DNA from 2 places in the Aliivibrio thorii genome. Region 1 is predicted to be linked to the other one. Evidence: predicted binding sites of a transcription regulator. Region 1 holds the regulator's gene; the other holds the start of a gene.

Region 1 (7,598 bases):
ATAATGCCAATTCTCAATTGATATTTCTGTATTTTAATTGATTCAAAACAATTATTAATAAAAATCGAAATTTAATCTTTACACATATCTTTATACACCCTGTTAATGATAGGTGCTATTCCTTTTCATACTTATCCAGTACAATTCTTAAATAAATTTCTTGGAGCAAAGAGACATGAACGAATTAACTGCATTTAACGAACAACGCGCTGAAATTTACTGGTGGTTGTCGAACTTATTAGCGAATGAACTAACAGAAGAACAATTAGAACAATATAACAGTTTTGAAGTTCGTACTTTCCTGTCTGATTTAGGGAAGACGCCAGAATTAGCGTCATCGGTAAATGAATTGGTTGAAAAGTTAAATAAACTTCAAGCTCGCGACGATGCACAGCTTGAATTATCAGCTGATTTTTGCCAAGCATTTTTAGGTTCTGACAAAAACAGTGCTCTACCTTATGCATCAATCTATTTAGATAAATCAGGCCTTCTTAATGCAAAACCTGCTCAAGATATGCGTGAATTACTAGAAAAGTACAAGATTGCTCAAAAAGCAGAATTCAATGAACCCGCAGACCATATAGCTATTGAACTAGATTTCCTTGGGAATTTAATCCTAATGACAAATCAGCAAACTTCTGAAGAAGACTTTGAAGCTTATATGAGTGCGCAACTTTCTTTTATTAATAAACAGCTATTATCTTGGACTCCAAAATTTAACCATATTTGTAAGGAGAGAGATGAATTCGGCTTTTATGCTGCAGTAACGACTTTCCTTGTAACCTTTCTACAACTTGATGTTACTTTCCTTACAGGTGAGTAATTTATAGTTTATATATTGGTACAATATTTTTACAGGTGTGTGATATAAATCAAATCATTAACAAAATTAATTAAATCACTAATTGTTTGCACTATGCTTTACCTATAAAATGTGAGCGCAAACGATAAAATTTGATCATTAAATGAAAACCGCATTTTTGGCGGTTTTTTTCATTTATAACCAGGGCCTATTTATCTTCCATCATATCTACATAATGTAATATCAATTTTGTTGGAACATAAATAGCCCCTTATTTTACCCATTAAGGCTTTTATATGGCTACTATTAAAGATGTTGCAAAACTTGCAGCTGTTTCTACTACCACTGTCTCTCATGTAATTAATAAAACTCGTTTTGTTGCCGAAGCAACTCAAAAACGTGTATGGGAAGCGGTTGAAGAACTAAACTACGCACCTAGTGCCGTTGCTCGCAGTTTAAAATGCAATACAACACGTACGATTGGTATGTTAGTAACACAATCTTTCAACCCATTTTTTGCAGAGGTTATGCATGGTGTTGAGAATTACTGTTACAAACAAGGTTACACTTTATTTATGTGTAATACTGAAGGCGATTTAGATAAGCAAAAACATTATCTTCGCATGCTTTCAGAAAAACGTGTTGATGGCCTATTAGTCATGTGTTCAGACCTTAATGAACAACTATTAGCGCTGCTTGAAAAAAACACTGAGCTACCAATGGTTATTATGGATTGGGGCCCAGATAGCCCACGTACAGATAAAATCATTGATAATTCAGAAAAAGGCGGTTACTTAGCAACAAAACATTTAATTGAAAACGGCCATGAAAAAATCGCTTGTATTACAGGTCAGTTAGATAAATTAACGTGTAAAGAGCGTGTTCGTGGGTTCGAACGAGCTTTAGCTGAATCAAACTTAAGCGCTAACCCTGACTGGATTTTGGAAGGCGACTTCGAGTGTGCTTCAGCATCAAAAGCTGTAGATAAAGTACTAGCAATGACAGAGCGTCCAACAGCACTATTTTGCTTTAACGATATTATGGCACTGGCGGCAATAAGTAAAATTCAACAAGCGGGCTTAAAAGTACCTGAAGACATCTCAGTTATTGGTTACGACAATATTGAATTATCGGCGTATTTCTCTCCACCCCTGACAACTATTCACCAACCTAAACGTCGTGTTGGTAAAACAGCGGTAGAGATTTTATTAGAGCGCATTAAAGATAAGCACCATGAGCGTCGCATTTTTGAAATGCAGCCTGAAGTTGTCTCTCGTAGCAGCGTATCAAATAGAATCAAATAGCGCTTATTTACTTATTAAAATACGAGTTGGTTCAATTTACACTTAAAATTTGAACCGACTTAACAAAAATAAATGATCATTTTTTGAAGCAACATCACACTACGCTCAATTGTGCAACAACTCTTACTATAAATTGCTATATTATCAGCAAAGTCACGAACAGGGCAAACTGTACGAAAGTACAGGACGCAAAGCTTCCGGCCTACGTATTTATATATAAGGTAGCGGGGTTGCCGACAGTAAGTATTCTCTCAAGTATTGTTAATTTTTACTTTAAAATAACAATACCTTACTTTGAACTTGCTACCATTTCCTCGGGCTCAGTTGTTTAGTGACATAGACTTACTAACCGAGAATTATTGCAATGGATAAACCAGTACTAAAAGAATCACTTCATTTACTTTCATCTTTAGGTAAGATCACTTCACGCTCAATGTTTGGTGGTTTTGGCATTTTTATTGATGGCACTATGTTCGCTCTTGTTGTTCAAGATAAACTTCATTTAAGAGCTAGTGATGAGACTATCAATTTATTTAAAGAGCAAGGGTTTGAACCATACGTTTATAAAAAGCGTGGTTTTCCTGTTGTAACTAAATACTTTGCAATTTCAGCTGAATGTTGGGAAGAGCCAGACTCAATCTTAATTCAAGCTGTCATAGCTTTAGATGTCGCTAAAAAAGATAAAAAGAAACAGCAAACAGCCGGACCTTCTCGTATCAAAGATTTACCAAATCTAAGATTAGCGACAGAAAGAATGCTTAAAAAAGCAGGCATTAATACTGTTGAAGAGTTGCGCACCACTGGAGCTGTTAATGCTTATAAAGCAATTCAACAGACACATTCAAACAGTGTGAGTGATGAATTACTTTGGTCGCTTGAAGGAGCGATTAAAGGAACTCATTGGTCTGTTGTTTCAGCAGAAACACGAAGTGAATTAAGAAAGCAATTATAAACTAAGTGTTAATCTATACGTCTTAATCTTATGCTCTATCAAAGAGATTAAGGCGTTAACCCTCCCTAAACCAAGCTCCCCCCCCTTAAAACTAAATAAAGCGACAAGCCTTCACACTTTAACTCTCCTTTGTAACAATATCTGTTACTTTATATAACTATCAGTTATGCTACGTCTTCATATATAGAACATAAAACTGTTAAATGGCGTGCGTTTTATAAGGCGGTGTTAATGAGTAAAAATACAATCAGCAAAAAGTGGCTTTATTTACCTATAATATCAATGGTATTTACAATATCTATTGGCTTATTTGTGTTTAATTCAACACTCTCAAATTGGCTTGAGCACAAAGTTGAAGGTAGTCTATCTGAAGAAGCCTCTCGTATTATAAAAGACATCAATGACGACCAAGTTTCCTTTTCTGATTTAAAAGCATTGGATGTATACATAAAAACAAAACTAGTTATTGCCAAAGAAGACCATATTACTCTGATAAAATCAGACGGCACGCCAATTGCTGATAGTGATATTTCTTTAAACGCCGTCTTACAGCTTGAAAACCATTTAAACCGAGAAGAAGTGAATAACGCTAAAGATATTGGCTATGGCACTGCTACCCGCTTCAGTACTTCTCGCTTTAAAAACTTACTCTACTCTGCACAATCATTTGAATACCAAGGTCAAACATATATTCTTAGAACGGCAACGCCACTAACTCGTATCGATGCCATGGTAGAAGAATTGATGAACATCCTAATTATTTTAATGGGGATTAACATTGTACTTGTCATTGGCTCATCTCTACTCAGTAATAAGCTTATTCAACAGCAAGTAAAAAATGAGCAAGATCTACAAGAAGAGCGTATAGAACAACGTACTCAAGAAATTGAGCTATTACACCGTCTTGCAAATATGCTTGCGGCTTGTAACTCAATCAATGAAGCTCAAATGGTCGTTGAAGATATCCTTCCTAGGATTTTAGGGGATGTAAATGGCGTCGTATCTCTAATGCGTTCATCTAGGAATCAACTACTAGTAAAACTCGATTGGGGCGGAGCTTGGCCAGGCAATAAAACTTACGCACCTGAAGAATGCTGGGCATTACGAAAAGGTAAATTTCATCTCGCTAATGATAAATATACCACCCTGCCATGTTCCCATATGTCTGCGACCGGAACAGACCAAACACTATGCATCCCATTGACCGCACATGGCAACACCATTGGTATGATGCATATCTACCTTGGTGATAAAGAACATTTAGACAAGAGCGTTCAAAAACTTGCTTTCACGGTTGCTGAGCATCTTGGTTTGGCACTCGCGAACTTAAATTTACAAGAGAAATTGAGAGAGCAAGCCATAAGCGATCCTTTAACTGGTTTATACAACCGTCGTTACTACGAAGAAACCATTAACCAAGAAATAATGCGAGCTCACCGACACAAACAAGAAATGTCGATTCTTATGTTAGATCTTGACCACTTTAAACGCTTTAATGATAACTATGGGCATGATGCTGGTGATTATGTATTAAAAACCATCGGTTCATTATTACTTAATACTATGCGTGGAGAAGATACAATTTGTCGCCTTGGCGGAGAAGAACTAGCGATTATTTTACCAAATACAGGTGCTGAAGGTGCATTACATGCAGCAAAGTCTTTATGTGAAGCCGTTAGCGATCTTCATTTGGCAATTAAAGAATTGTCATTAGGTAAATTGAGTGTTTCTATTGGTATCGCAACTTACCCTAAAAATGGGCTTCAATCTGATGATTTAACTAAGCTCGCAGATATTGCACTTTATGAAGCAAAAGGCCGAGGACGGGATCAAGCTTGTCATTATGATGAGCTGATCCAGCCTTCAGAATATCCAGAGCCCATTGAAGTAGAAGAAAAAGCAAAAACCAGTGACGAAAATACGATTAACTCTTAGTTTCTCTAAAAATGATGGGCCTAATCCACAGGCTCATCATCTACTTGCATCATAAAATCAGTTACCCAGCCAATCAGTAGGATCATTAACCAAGAAACCATAATCGAAGTCGGGACTTCAAATTTAGGCGATATAATTAATGTACTAAATCCTATAACAGGTAAAAGCCAAGACATCATCGGCAACCAATCTTTATATTTTGAACGCCCTACACTCTGTAAACATACAATAAGTCCTGTAATAGATAATGCGACAAGCGCAGCATGCTGTAAGCCCCCAATCCATAGTGGGATAACTAAAACTAATGGCCACCATGCATTACTATTTACAGGTTTCCAACTTCTTACCGCCACCCACACAAGTACAACACTGATTATCTGGATTAACGTCGAATAGGCGCTCCCTGCTAATTTCCCTTCATATTGTAATGCCATTATTCCGGCTTCCATGGCTATAACAACAGACACAATAAAAACCACTAAATGAACACTTTTACGTCGAGAAAATATCACCATAAGTAATGGAAATAGAGTCCAAACTGCGATAGATAGCGATAGCGGCTGAGAAGAGTTTAACGTTAAACCAAACAATGACATTCCTACGAGTAATATCCAAGTAGCGACACCACCTTGAGGAATAAGCCAAAGCATCGGAATAGCCAAAGCAAGTAAAGGAAGTTGCCCACCACTAACCCCAAATGCTAATACACCAACAACAACGAGAACAAAACTTAATAATATAGATAACACAGCTAATAACATCACCTTCCCTCCTTGGTACAGAGTTGTTTACTTTGTTACTATTTCAGTTTAGCGGTAATAACTCGCTTTATCACTGACCTATCTCTCTTTTCTAAAATAAGGCCGTTAATTCAATGAATGAATTTATCCAGAGTATCTATACAAATTTACGCTTCGTCCCAAAGGGGAGAGTAATTACCTATGGGCAACTTGCTAAACTGGCAGGGTTCCCTAACCACTCTCGTCATGTAGGAAAAACATTGGCTAAATTACCTAAAGACAGCACATTGCCTTGGCATCGAGTGGTTAATTCTCAAGGAAAGGTTTCATTGCAAGGTGAGCAATTTAAAGAACAAAAAGGGAAGCTCGAAGAGGAAGGTATTATCGTTCGTGAAGATGGGAAAATTTTACATTTTAAAAAAGTAGTCATGCCTTAAAGCACAACTACTTATTTATAAAAGGTTAATCAATCTTATTGACGAACACCCTTAAGTAATAAATCTTGTTGCATTGTTTTTTCTTGATCAGTGATCACAGTGTAGCTTGTATCGGTAGTAAAACGTAATTTACCATCAATCTTAATTGTTGCACGAACTGCATACGTATGATTTGGTTGAATATCTGCCGTATTAAACGCTAAAGAATAATCAAATGGTGATGATTTTTCACCCGCTTCAAATGTCTCTTCTGTAATTGTTTTTGATGGCGCATCAGCCAAAGAAACATCTGATAACGTAACAGTAATAACTGCGTTTGCAGGTAGAGCGATACGCTCACGGTAACCAACACTGCCCGTCACTACTTGCGTTTCAGCCACTTCAATAACGTCTGTATTTGCAGCATCACTTTGAGCTACATCTTCTTGTACCACAACTTCTTGTTTTACTGTTTCTTTTTCCGTTTTATCCGCTGAATTGCAGCCAACCATTGTGATCCCTGTAGCCACAGATAACGCCACTAATAATGATTTTTTCATTTTATTCTCTCTTTATTTATATATTCTGATAAAAACAACATAAATATAAACCTAATATAATGAACTGTCTTCTTATCAAGTTCACCTTTGACAGAAAACTAACTAAATCACAGCAAAATCACACGAGCTTGATGTTATTTTGACCCAATTAACATCCTGTTTAACTTATTGAACTCAACCTGAATCTACCTCACAATAGAGCAATAACGTCAGAAGCATTTAAGGCACAGAAATGAATAAACCATTAAACGAATTATTAACCCTTTTACAGCTCGAGCAATTAGAGCAAGGCTTATTCAGAGGGCAAAGTGAGAATTTAGGATTACCCCAAGTTTATGGTGGTCAAGTTATCGGCCAAGCACTCTCAGCGGCTCGCTATACTGTTGATAATGCTAGAACCGTTCATTCTTTCCATAGCTACTTTCTTTATCCTGGCGATCCAGAAAAAGCGATAATTTATGATGTCGAAAATTTAAGAGATGGCAGAAGTTTCAGCACTCGTCGCGTTAAAGCGATTCAAAATGGCCGCCCTATCTTCTATTTAACCGCCTCATATCATGGCGATGAGCCCGGATTTGAGCACCAATCAGCAATGCCAGATATTGCGGGACCAGAAAACTTTGCCTCTGAGACGCAACTTGCAGAAGCAATTAAACATGTTTTACCTCCTGCGGTTCAAAAGATTTTCTGCGGTGAAAAACCTATTGAGGTTCGTCCTGTAAACATCGTTAACCCATTAGCACCTAAAAAAGCAGCACCAACACAGCATTTATGGATAAGAGCAAATGGAGATTTGCCTGACGATCAGTTAATTCATCAATATCTATTAGCGTACTCTTCAGATTGGGGCTTTTTACCAACAGCACTTCACCCACATGAAGTCAGCTTA
Region 2 (7,598 bases), 1.1 Mb from region 1:
AATATAAGGACGGCCTTCACGAGTCCATGCTTGCTGCTCTCCAAACGGAATATCTTTGTTGATGTCCGCACGAGGCATCATAATAGGAAATGCTCGGTTAGATAAATTTAACGCTCGCATTCCTCGTGTATAGCCAGTTGCACCATAAAAGCTGCCGTTATCATTGAAGACATGGAAGCTAGTTACCCCATTAAATATTTTAGTTAGAGAATCGGTTACATAAGTGCCATTATCTAGTGAGAATACATATGGGATATCTAAAGAATAAAATGAGACTGGTTGTTGTAACTCGGCATCAATAGCAGCAGTTAACCCATTTTGGAATTGTGAATCAAATTCATTAGGTAATAAAAATTCTGTTCCTTCAATTTTCCCACCATTGGGTAAACTTAAATTAATCAGTTCGTTGATTACATTTGGGTAAAGAGAAAACGTCTCTTGAACTTTATCAGAGATAAGCAGCCCATAATTATTATTCTCTGCGTATCGTGTAATTAACGATTGAATATTCGTTTTTACTACCGCATTATCGCTAACATCTGTGATCTTATAACTAACTTGGTTCCCAGCTACGCTGCCAAATTCAAAGGTATCAATACCAAAGGTAAGTTTGTCGCCCCACAAGTATTCAAACTCACCATTTTCCCCCGTAGTACCTACCGCATTAGCTGAGAAGAAATTAACTCCAGCTAATGGTGTACCTGCATTATCCGTTAACTGGCTTTTAGTTAATACTTTCGCTTCAGCACTTGGTTTATAGGCATAACTATCTTCTGCACTAGCTGAAACAAAACCACTATTTAAATCATTACTTGTTCCAGGTGTCACTTCTGGAACAATTTCAACATCAACGTGTGAGCTAGGTGCTTTACCTACTTCATCAGTCGCTTCTTCTTCTTTTGGTGCAATAAAAGCATCAACCGCAATTTGGTCTGCTAAGTTTTCATCCGTATAAATGTCTTGAATATCAAACGAATCTATTTTGTTTAAACAAATTTCATCTTGCCCGCATGTCGAGATAGATTGTAAAACAACCGTGGCATTTATACCTTTACTATCTTCTAGGTCAAAAGAAGCTAGAAGTGTCGCATTACTTACATTGATTGCTTTATCACTAGGGAATGGAGCATTGAAACTACCTAATTCAACGCCGCCGAAAAAGCAGCTAAATGCTTGCCCTTGTTTAACGCTGAATGTTCCAGTGTCTATATCTAACCCATTACCGTTACATTCAACATCACCTGTAATTGCTTTTCCAGATGCAACTAACGTTCCGGTATAAGTAACTGGCGGAATAATATCCGTAGGAGGGATTGGCTCTGGTTCTGGCGGAATAATATCTGTCGGCGGAATAGTTTCAGGCTTAGTCGACGTACCTCCACCCAGCTCTATACTTTCTTGATTACAGCCAGTAAGCAACATTGATACCAACGATGCTAATAATAATTTCTTACTCATAATTCAACCTTTTAGAAGTGCTGAAACTAAACGTTCAGTTCACTAAGATCGAAACATACCATATTTATTTTCACCAATTCTCAAAAATAATACAGAAATAGAATAAGAATCATGAAAGGGAATCTAGTTTACATTTAATTCATGAATAATATGAAGTTAATTTCCACTGTGTATATAAATCACTCAGAATAACCAATGAATTATTAATAATTTACTAAATTTCAGACAAAAAAAAGCCAGCTTAACTAGGCTGACCTTCTTAATACTTAAAGCAGGTTTAGAGATTAAGCGTATACAGGTAAACGCTTACAAATTTCTAGTACTTTTGCTTTTGTTGCTTCGATAACAGACTCATCACCCATGTTGTCCAGAATGTCACACATCCAGCCCGCAAGGTTTTTTGCATCTTCTTCAGAGAAACCACGACGAGTAATTGAAGGAGAGCCAACACGAATACCAGAAGTAACAAACGGGCTACGTGGATCGTTTGGTACAGAGTTCTTGTTAACGGTAATGTTAGCAGAACCTAATGCTGCATCTGCTTCTTTACCTGTGATGTCTTTATCGATTAAATCAACTAGGAACAGGTGGTTCTCAGTAGAACCAGAAACGATGTTGTAACCACGAGCAAGAAACTCTGCAACCATCGCTTTTGCATTAGCAACAACGCGCGCTTGGTATTCTTTAAATTCTGGCTCTAGTGCTTCTTTAAATGCAACCGCTTTACCAGCGATAACGTGCATTAGAGGGCCACCTTGACCACCAGGGAATACAGCTGAATTTAGTTTCTTATAAAGATCTTCCCCTTCATTAGAAAGGATAAGACCACCACGAGGACCAGCAAGCGTTTTATGAGTTGTTGTTGTCACTACGTGAGCATGTGGTACTGGGTTAGGGTAAACACCAGCAGCAATAAGACCTGCTACGTGAGCCATATCTACGAAGAAGTAAGCGCCAACTTTATCTGCGATTTCACGCATACGAGCCCAATCACATACTTGAGAGTAAGCAGAGAAACCACCAATGATCATTTTAGGTTTATGTTCTACTGCTAGTGCTTCCATTTCTTCATAGTCAATTTGACCAGCTTCATCAATACCGTAAGGAATGATGTTGTAAAGCTTACCAGAGAAGTTTACTGGAGAACCATGAGTTAAGTGACCACCGTGAGCAAGGCTCATGCCTAACACTGTATCGCCAGCATTGAGTAATGCCATGTAAACTGCGTTATTTGCTTGAGAACCAGAGTGTGGCTGTACGTTTGCGTATTCAGCACCAAACAGTTCACATGCACGGTTAATAGCTAGTGTTTCTACTTTATCAACGAACTCACAGCCGCCGTAGTAACGCTTACCTGGGTAACCTTCTGCATATTTGTTTGTTAGTTGTGAACCTTGAGCTTCCATCACTCGTGGGCTAGTGTAGTTTTCAGAAGCAATCAGCTCGATATGCTCTTCTTGACGTACTGTCTCTTCCTGGATTGCTGCAAACAAGTCTGCATCGTAATCTGCAATGTTCATATCACGCTTAAGCATCTGTATCTCCTGACTCAGATAAATATAAAACCCAAAAATAGCCCAGCGACGCAAACGATTACGTCACTAGTCTTAACTGCAACGTATTCTACATAATTTGATCTGGATCAGATACCCTAAATAGTACTTTTCTTTGTTATTTCTGTTGAGGATTGCTCATTATCAACATGAATGAGACTCAAGAAGTGTCAATATTGAGCTTTACACTATGTAAAGGGTTTACTACAAAATCACTGCCATATTTATCTATCAACAATTGCATAAATTGAAAATCACACTATTCTTGCGGGCATTATTTTGTTGGTATTAGTTAATAGACTTATTGTTATGGAAAAAATAAAACACACGCACAAGGAAGATGTAATTGCTATCCTGACTGGCACCTTTCTCGTTTCTCAAGGCGTTTTCTTTTTACAGGCGGCACAATTACTTACAGGCGGCACAACGGGTTTGGCTTTATTAATCAGCCAAATGAGTGGTATCAGCTTTGGTATTTTATACTTTTTATGTAACTTACCGTTTTACGCCTTAGCTTGGCAGAGGTTTGGAAAACGTTTTGCATTAACTAGTCTAATTTCTGGTGCTCTTGTTTCTATCATGACTGACCATTTGAATATGATGATATCTGTTGATCATATCAATGATATTTACTGCGCTATTGCTGGTGGATTATTGATGGGGTTAGGCATGTTAATCTTATTTAGACATCGATCTAGCTTGGGTGGGTTTAATGTTTTATGCCTATTTATCCAAGAAAAATTTGGTATCTCAGTTGGTAAAGTTCAGATGGCTATCGACTTCTGTATTTTAAGTGCTTCTTTCTTTTTTATTACACCGTGGTTATTGGCGATTTCCGTTCTTGGCGCCGTTGTATTAAATATTGTTCTTGCCATGAATCATAAACCTAATAGATATATTGTGACTTATGGTTCTTAAACGTAAATTCACTAGCTAAATAAAAAGGCGACGCATTATCAATGCATCGCCTTTCTGCTTATACGTAAACTAAATCATTTCATCACAGTGCAGTTTTTTAAAACAACACGCCCAAGATCTAACCGAGCTTCATCTCCTTTTCCAAGAAAAGTAATCGCTGTACTAATATCTGGCATCCCATCATCAGAAATATACTTCATACCCGACGCTGATACTGCACGTTTCAATGCATAATCTTCTTTTGGTAACTGTAATAATGCTTTATCTTCATTGAATGTGATTTGAAAATTTCGCCCCTCTTCACATTGATAATGTACCGGTTTCGCAGTTCCCATGTCTGGCATTTGTGATGAACAACCAGCCAATACTCCAAAGGCAATCAATACGAGTAATTTTTTCATAATATCCTCAATTCTTTTTTATTAACTATAGGATAAAACAAGTAAAAAAAAGATGTTCCAAAAAAGATATTTATTTATATAAATGACAAGCAACTTCATGACCTGCATTATTTAAAATCTTTCTTTGTGGTTCCTCTTTAAAGCATTGCTTTTCTGCTTTTGGACACCTTGTAGAAAATCGACAGCCTTTGGGAGGGTTAATTGGTGATGGTACATCGCCAGTCAAAATAATGCGTTTTTTCCCCCTGAACCTAGGATGAGGAACAGGTATAGCGGATAATAATGCTTCGGTATAAGGATGCTTAGGAAAATGATAAAGCGTCTCTGAGTCGCCATATTCCACTATTTTACCTAAGTACATTACCGCAACTTTATCTGAAATATGCTTAACCACCGAAAGATCGTGAGCAATAAAAATTAATGCTAAATTCATCTCTCGTTGTAAAGCTAATAATAAATTCACAATTTGCGCTTGAACAGATACATCTAATGCAGATACTGACTCATCACACACAATTAACTTTGGTTTCAATGCTATAGCTCTAGCAATTCCAATACGTTGTTTCTGCCCACCAGAAAACTCATGAGGATAACGGGTTGCAGCACTTATTGGTAAGCCCACTTTTATCAATAGCTCTTCTACCCACTGTTTGCGTTCTTCTTTTGTCCCAACATTATGAATAACAAAAGGTTCCTCTAAGATCATTTCAATAGTATGACGAGGATTTAATGATTCTGTTGGGTCCTGAAAGATAATCTGCATCTCTTGACGAAGTGAGCGCATTTCTTTATTGCCTAAATGAGTAATATCCTGCCCTTCAAAAAAAATACGCCCGGAAGTTGGCTCAAATAACTTCATAAGGCTACGACCTAATGTACTTTTTCCACAACCAGACTCTCCCACAAGCCCAAGCGTTTCACCTTTATTAACACTCAGTGAAACTCCATCAACCGCATGAACCACATAACCCTTATTAAAGATCCCTTTACCTGAGTAAAAATACTGCTTGAGATCATCAACACTCAACAATTCACTCATTTTATCTCCTCAGTACTGATCGCTAATGCATTACTAAAATGACAACTCACTTGGTGTAATAAGCTGATTTCGCTCATCATAGGTACTTCCGACTCGCATTTCTCTTGCTTGTATTTACAACGAGTTGAAAAACGACAACCGCTTGGCATTTCATTTAAGGAAGGTACGGTACCTTGGATGGTTTCAAGTTCTGTTTTTGGCTGAAGACTCAAGCTAGGCATTGAGGACATTAGTCCTTTTGTATATGGGTGACTAGGGTTATCAAATAATTCAAAAATACCAGCTTGTTCAGCTACCCTTCCTGCATACATCACGACTACTTCATCACATATTTCAGCAACAACGCCTAAATCATGAGTAATAAAAATAATCGACATACCCGTTTCATCTTGCAGTTTTTTCATTAACTCTAAAATCTGAGCTTGGATAGTCACATCTAGTGCAGTCGTTGGCTCATCACAAATCAAAATATCAGGCTCACAAGCAAGAGCTATTGCTATCATGACTCGTTGGCGCATACCACCAGATAGATTATGTGGATATTCGTGCAATCGCGTTTCTGGTGAGGGCATTCCTACTTTTTCAAGCATTTCAATTGAATATACTAAACGCTGTTTTTTGTCTAAATCAGGACGATGAAGCTCTAATACTTCATTAATTTGCTTTCCAATGGTATGTACAGGGTTTAATGCTGTCATGGGATCTTGGAAAATCATTGAAATACGGTTACCTCGCATTTCATATAATTTATCGGTACTTAATTGAACCAGATCGATATCTCCGTATAAGATACGACCACCAACCACATTACCGTAAGGCTTAGGCAGTAAGCCCATAATAGACATGGACGTGACGCTTTTTCCGCAGCCCGATTCACCAACAATCCCAATAGTTTTACCTTTAGGTACTTGAAAACTCACACCATCAAGCACTCGAACTGTTCCTTCGTCCGTTTGAAACTCTGTAACTAGATCTTCAACGGCTAATACAATTTGTCTTTCCATATGCTTCTTCACTGTTTTTATTATACCAATGTAACTAATTAGATGATCTATTTATTACGCAGAAAAATCACTTAAGAGTAAGGCAAAAATTCTTATAAGTAGTTATTCTACAAGAATAATTTTTAACGCAACTATTGAGTGATTTAACCAGTAATAATGATTAGATAATTAATGGAATTGGTATTATTATTTTCTAGCTAAGAGATCCCTCTCCTAGCCATTAATTTATAAGAATAAGCGCTACAGCTTATAGGTTTCATCAATAATAATGACTGGTTCAAACGTTTTATCTGACTTCATTGCCGCTTTAGTTTCTTTCTTGGTTTTTTCATCAATCCAAAAAGTACTGAAGGTTTGAGAGAATCCCCAACCATGAAATAAATATCCCGTCTGCTTCGTCGCTATTTGCTCTGGTAATTTAATCCAACGCCAGTAACCCGCACGAGCATAAGGCACCATATAACCAGGAACGATCACGTTTGCATCAGCAATAACTTGCTGGATTTCACGAGATAACGCCTGCTTCTTTTCAATATCAAATTCATTTTTAAATGAAATAATTAACGCGTCTAACTTTGGTGAAGAAAAGTTAGTAAAGTGATTAGTTTGTGGTTTATTGGCATTATCTGAGTGAAAGTATTCCCAGTAAGCGGGGATCTCTCCGGTTCCCATATTATGGAAGGAAATATCATGTTTTTTCTCAAGTACATATTTAAACATACTCGATCCATCAATAAGGTTAAGCTCAAGATCTAACCCTGCTTGTTTTGCTCGTTCTTTTAATACGGCAACTCGTGGGGTAAAGGATTGTTGAGAGTACGTCACTGCAAAACTCAAGCGTTCCCCTTTATCATTGATACGGATACCGTCAGATCCTACTTTGCTAAACCCTGCCTTTTCAAAATACTCAATGGCTTTTTTAGCATCAAACTTAGGCGCTTTTATGTCGGTATTATCGTAACCCGGGTGACCAAAGCCCATGCCATTTGGTTTACGTGAATAATCATTACGTAAGACTTTAGCTATCATCATGTCAAAGTCGGTCGCAAACATAATTCCTTTACGAACATTAATATCATCTAACATAGGTTTTGCCGTATTCATCCAAAGCCCTCCGGCTCCAACCGCGGCTTGGTTATAAACCCATGCTTTTTGTATGTATCCATTCTGATAATTTTTACCGTCCGATTTTTCATGCCACAAATCAGGTCGCACCAAATCAAAC

What was found. Region 1 encodes PurR, which represses purine synthesis genes. Its sites were predicted from a motif close to TNANGNAAACGTTTNCNTNA; they were not measured.
Region 2: a site for PurR is predicted at 3,040-3,059, ahead of glyA (serine hydroxymethyltransferase). Genes of this name have one in related genera too.

Annotation. Positions count from the first base shown of each region.
Region 1 is NZ_CM170654.1:1,122,230-1,129,827, reverse strand. It holds gene torD (molecular chaperone TorD) at 176-823, shown strand; gene purR (HTH-type transcriptional repressor PurR) at 1,099-2,106, shown strand; cyclic di-GMP riboswitch class I at 2,260-2,344, shown strand; gene AC2IP4_RS05155 (TfoX/Sxy family DNA transformation protein) at 2,471-3,058, shown strand; gene AC2IP4_RS05150 (sensor domain-containing diguanylate cyclase) at 3,290-4,993, shown strand; gene AC2IP4_RS05145 (VP0952 family biofilm-associated protein) at 5,014-5,754, opposite strand; gene AC2IP4_RS05140 (MGMT family protein) at 5,868-6,170, shown strand; gene AC2IP4_RS05135 (YbaY family lipoprotein) at 6,206-6,709, opposite strand; gene tesB (acyl-CoA thioesterase II) at 6,942-7,598, shown strand, end outside.
Region 2 is NZ_CM170654.1:2,236,619-2,244,216, forward strand. It holds gene AC2IP4_RS10135 (SslE/AcfD family lipoprotein zinc metalloprotease) at 1-1,458, opposite strand, end outside; gene glyA (serine hydroxymethyltransferase) at 1,743-2,993, opposite strand; gene AC2IP4_RS10145 (YitT family protein) at 3,321-3,929, shown strand; gene AC2IP4_RS10150 (MliC family protein) at 4,004-4,330, opposite strand; gene AC2IP4_RS10155 (ABC transporter ATP-binding protein) at 4,401-5,369, opposite strand; gene AC2IP4_RS10160 (ABC transporter ATP-binding protein) at 5,366-6,373, opposite strand; gene AC2IP4_RS10165 (extracellular solute-binding protein) at 6,614-7,598, opposite strand, start outside.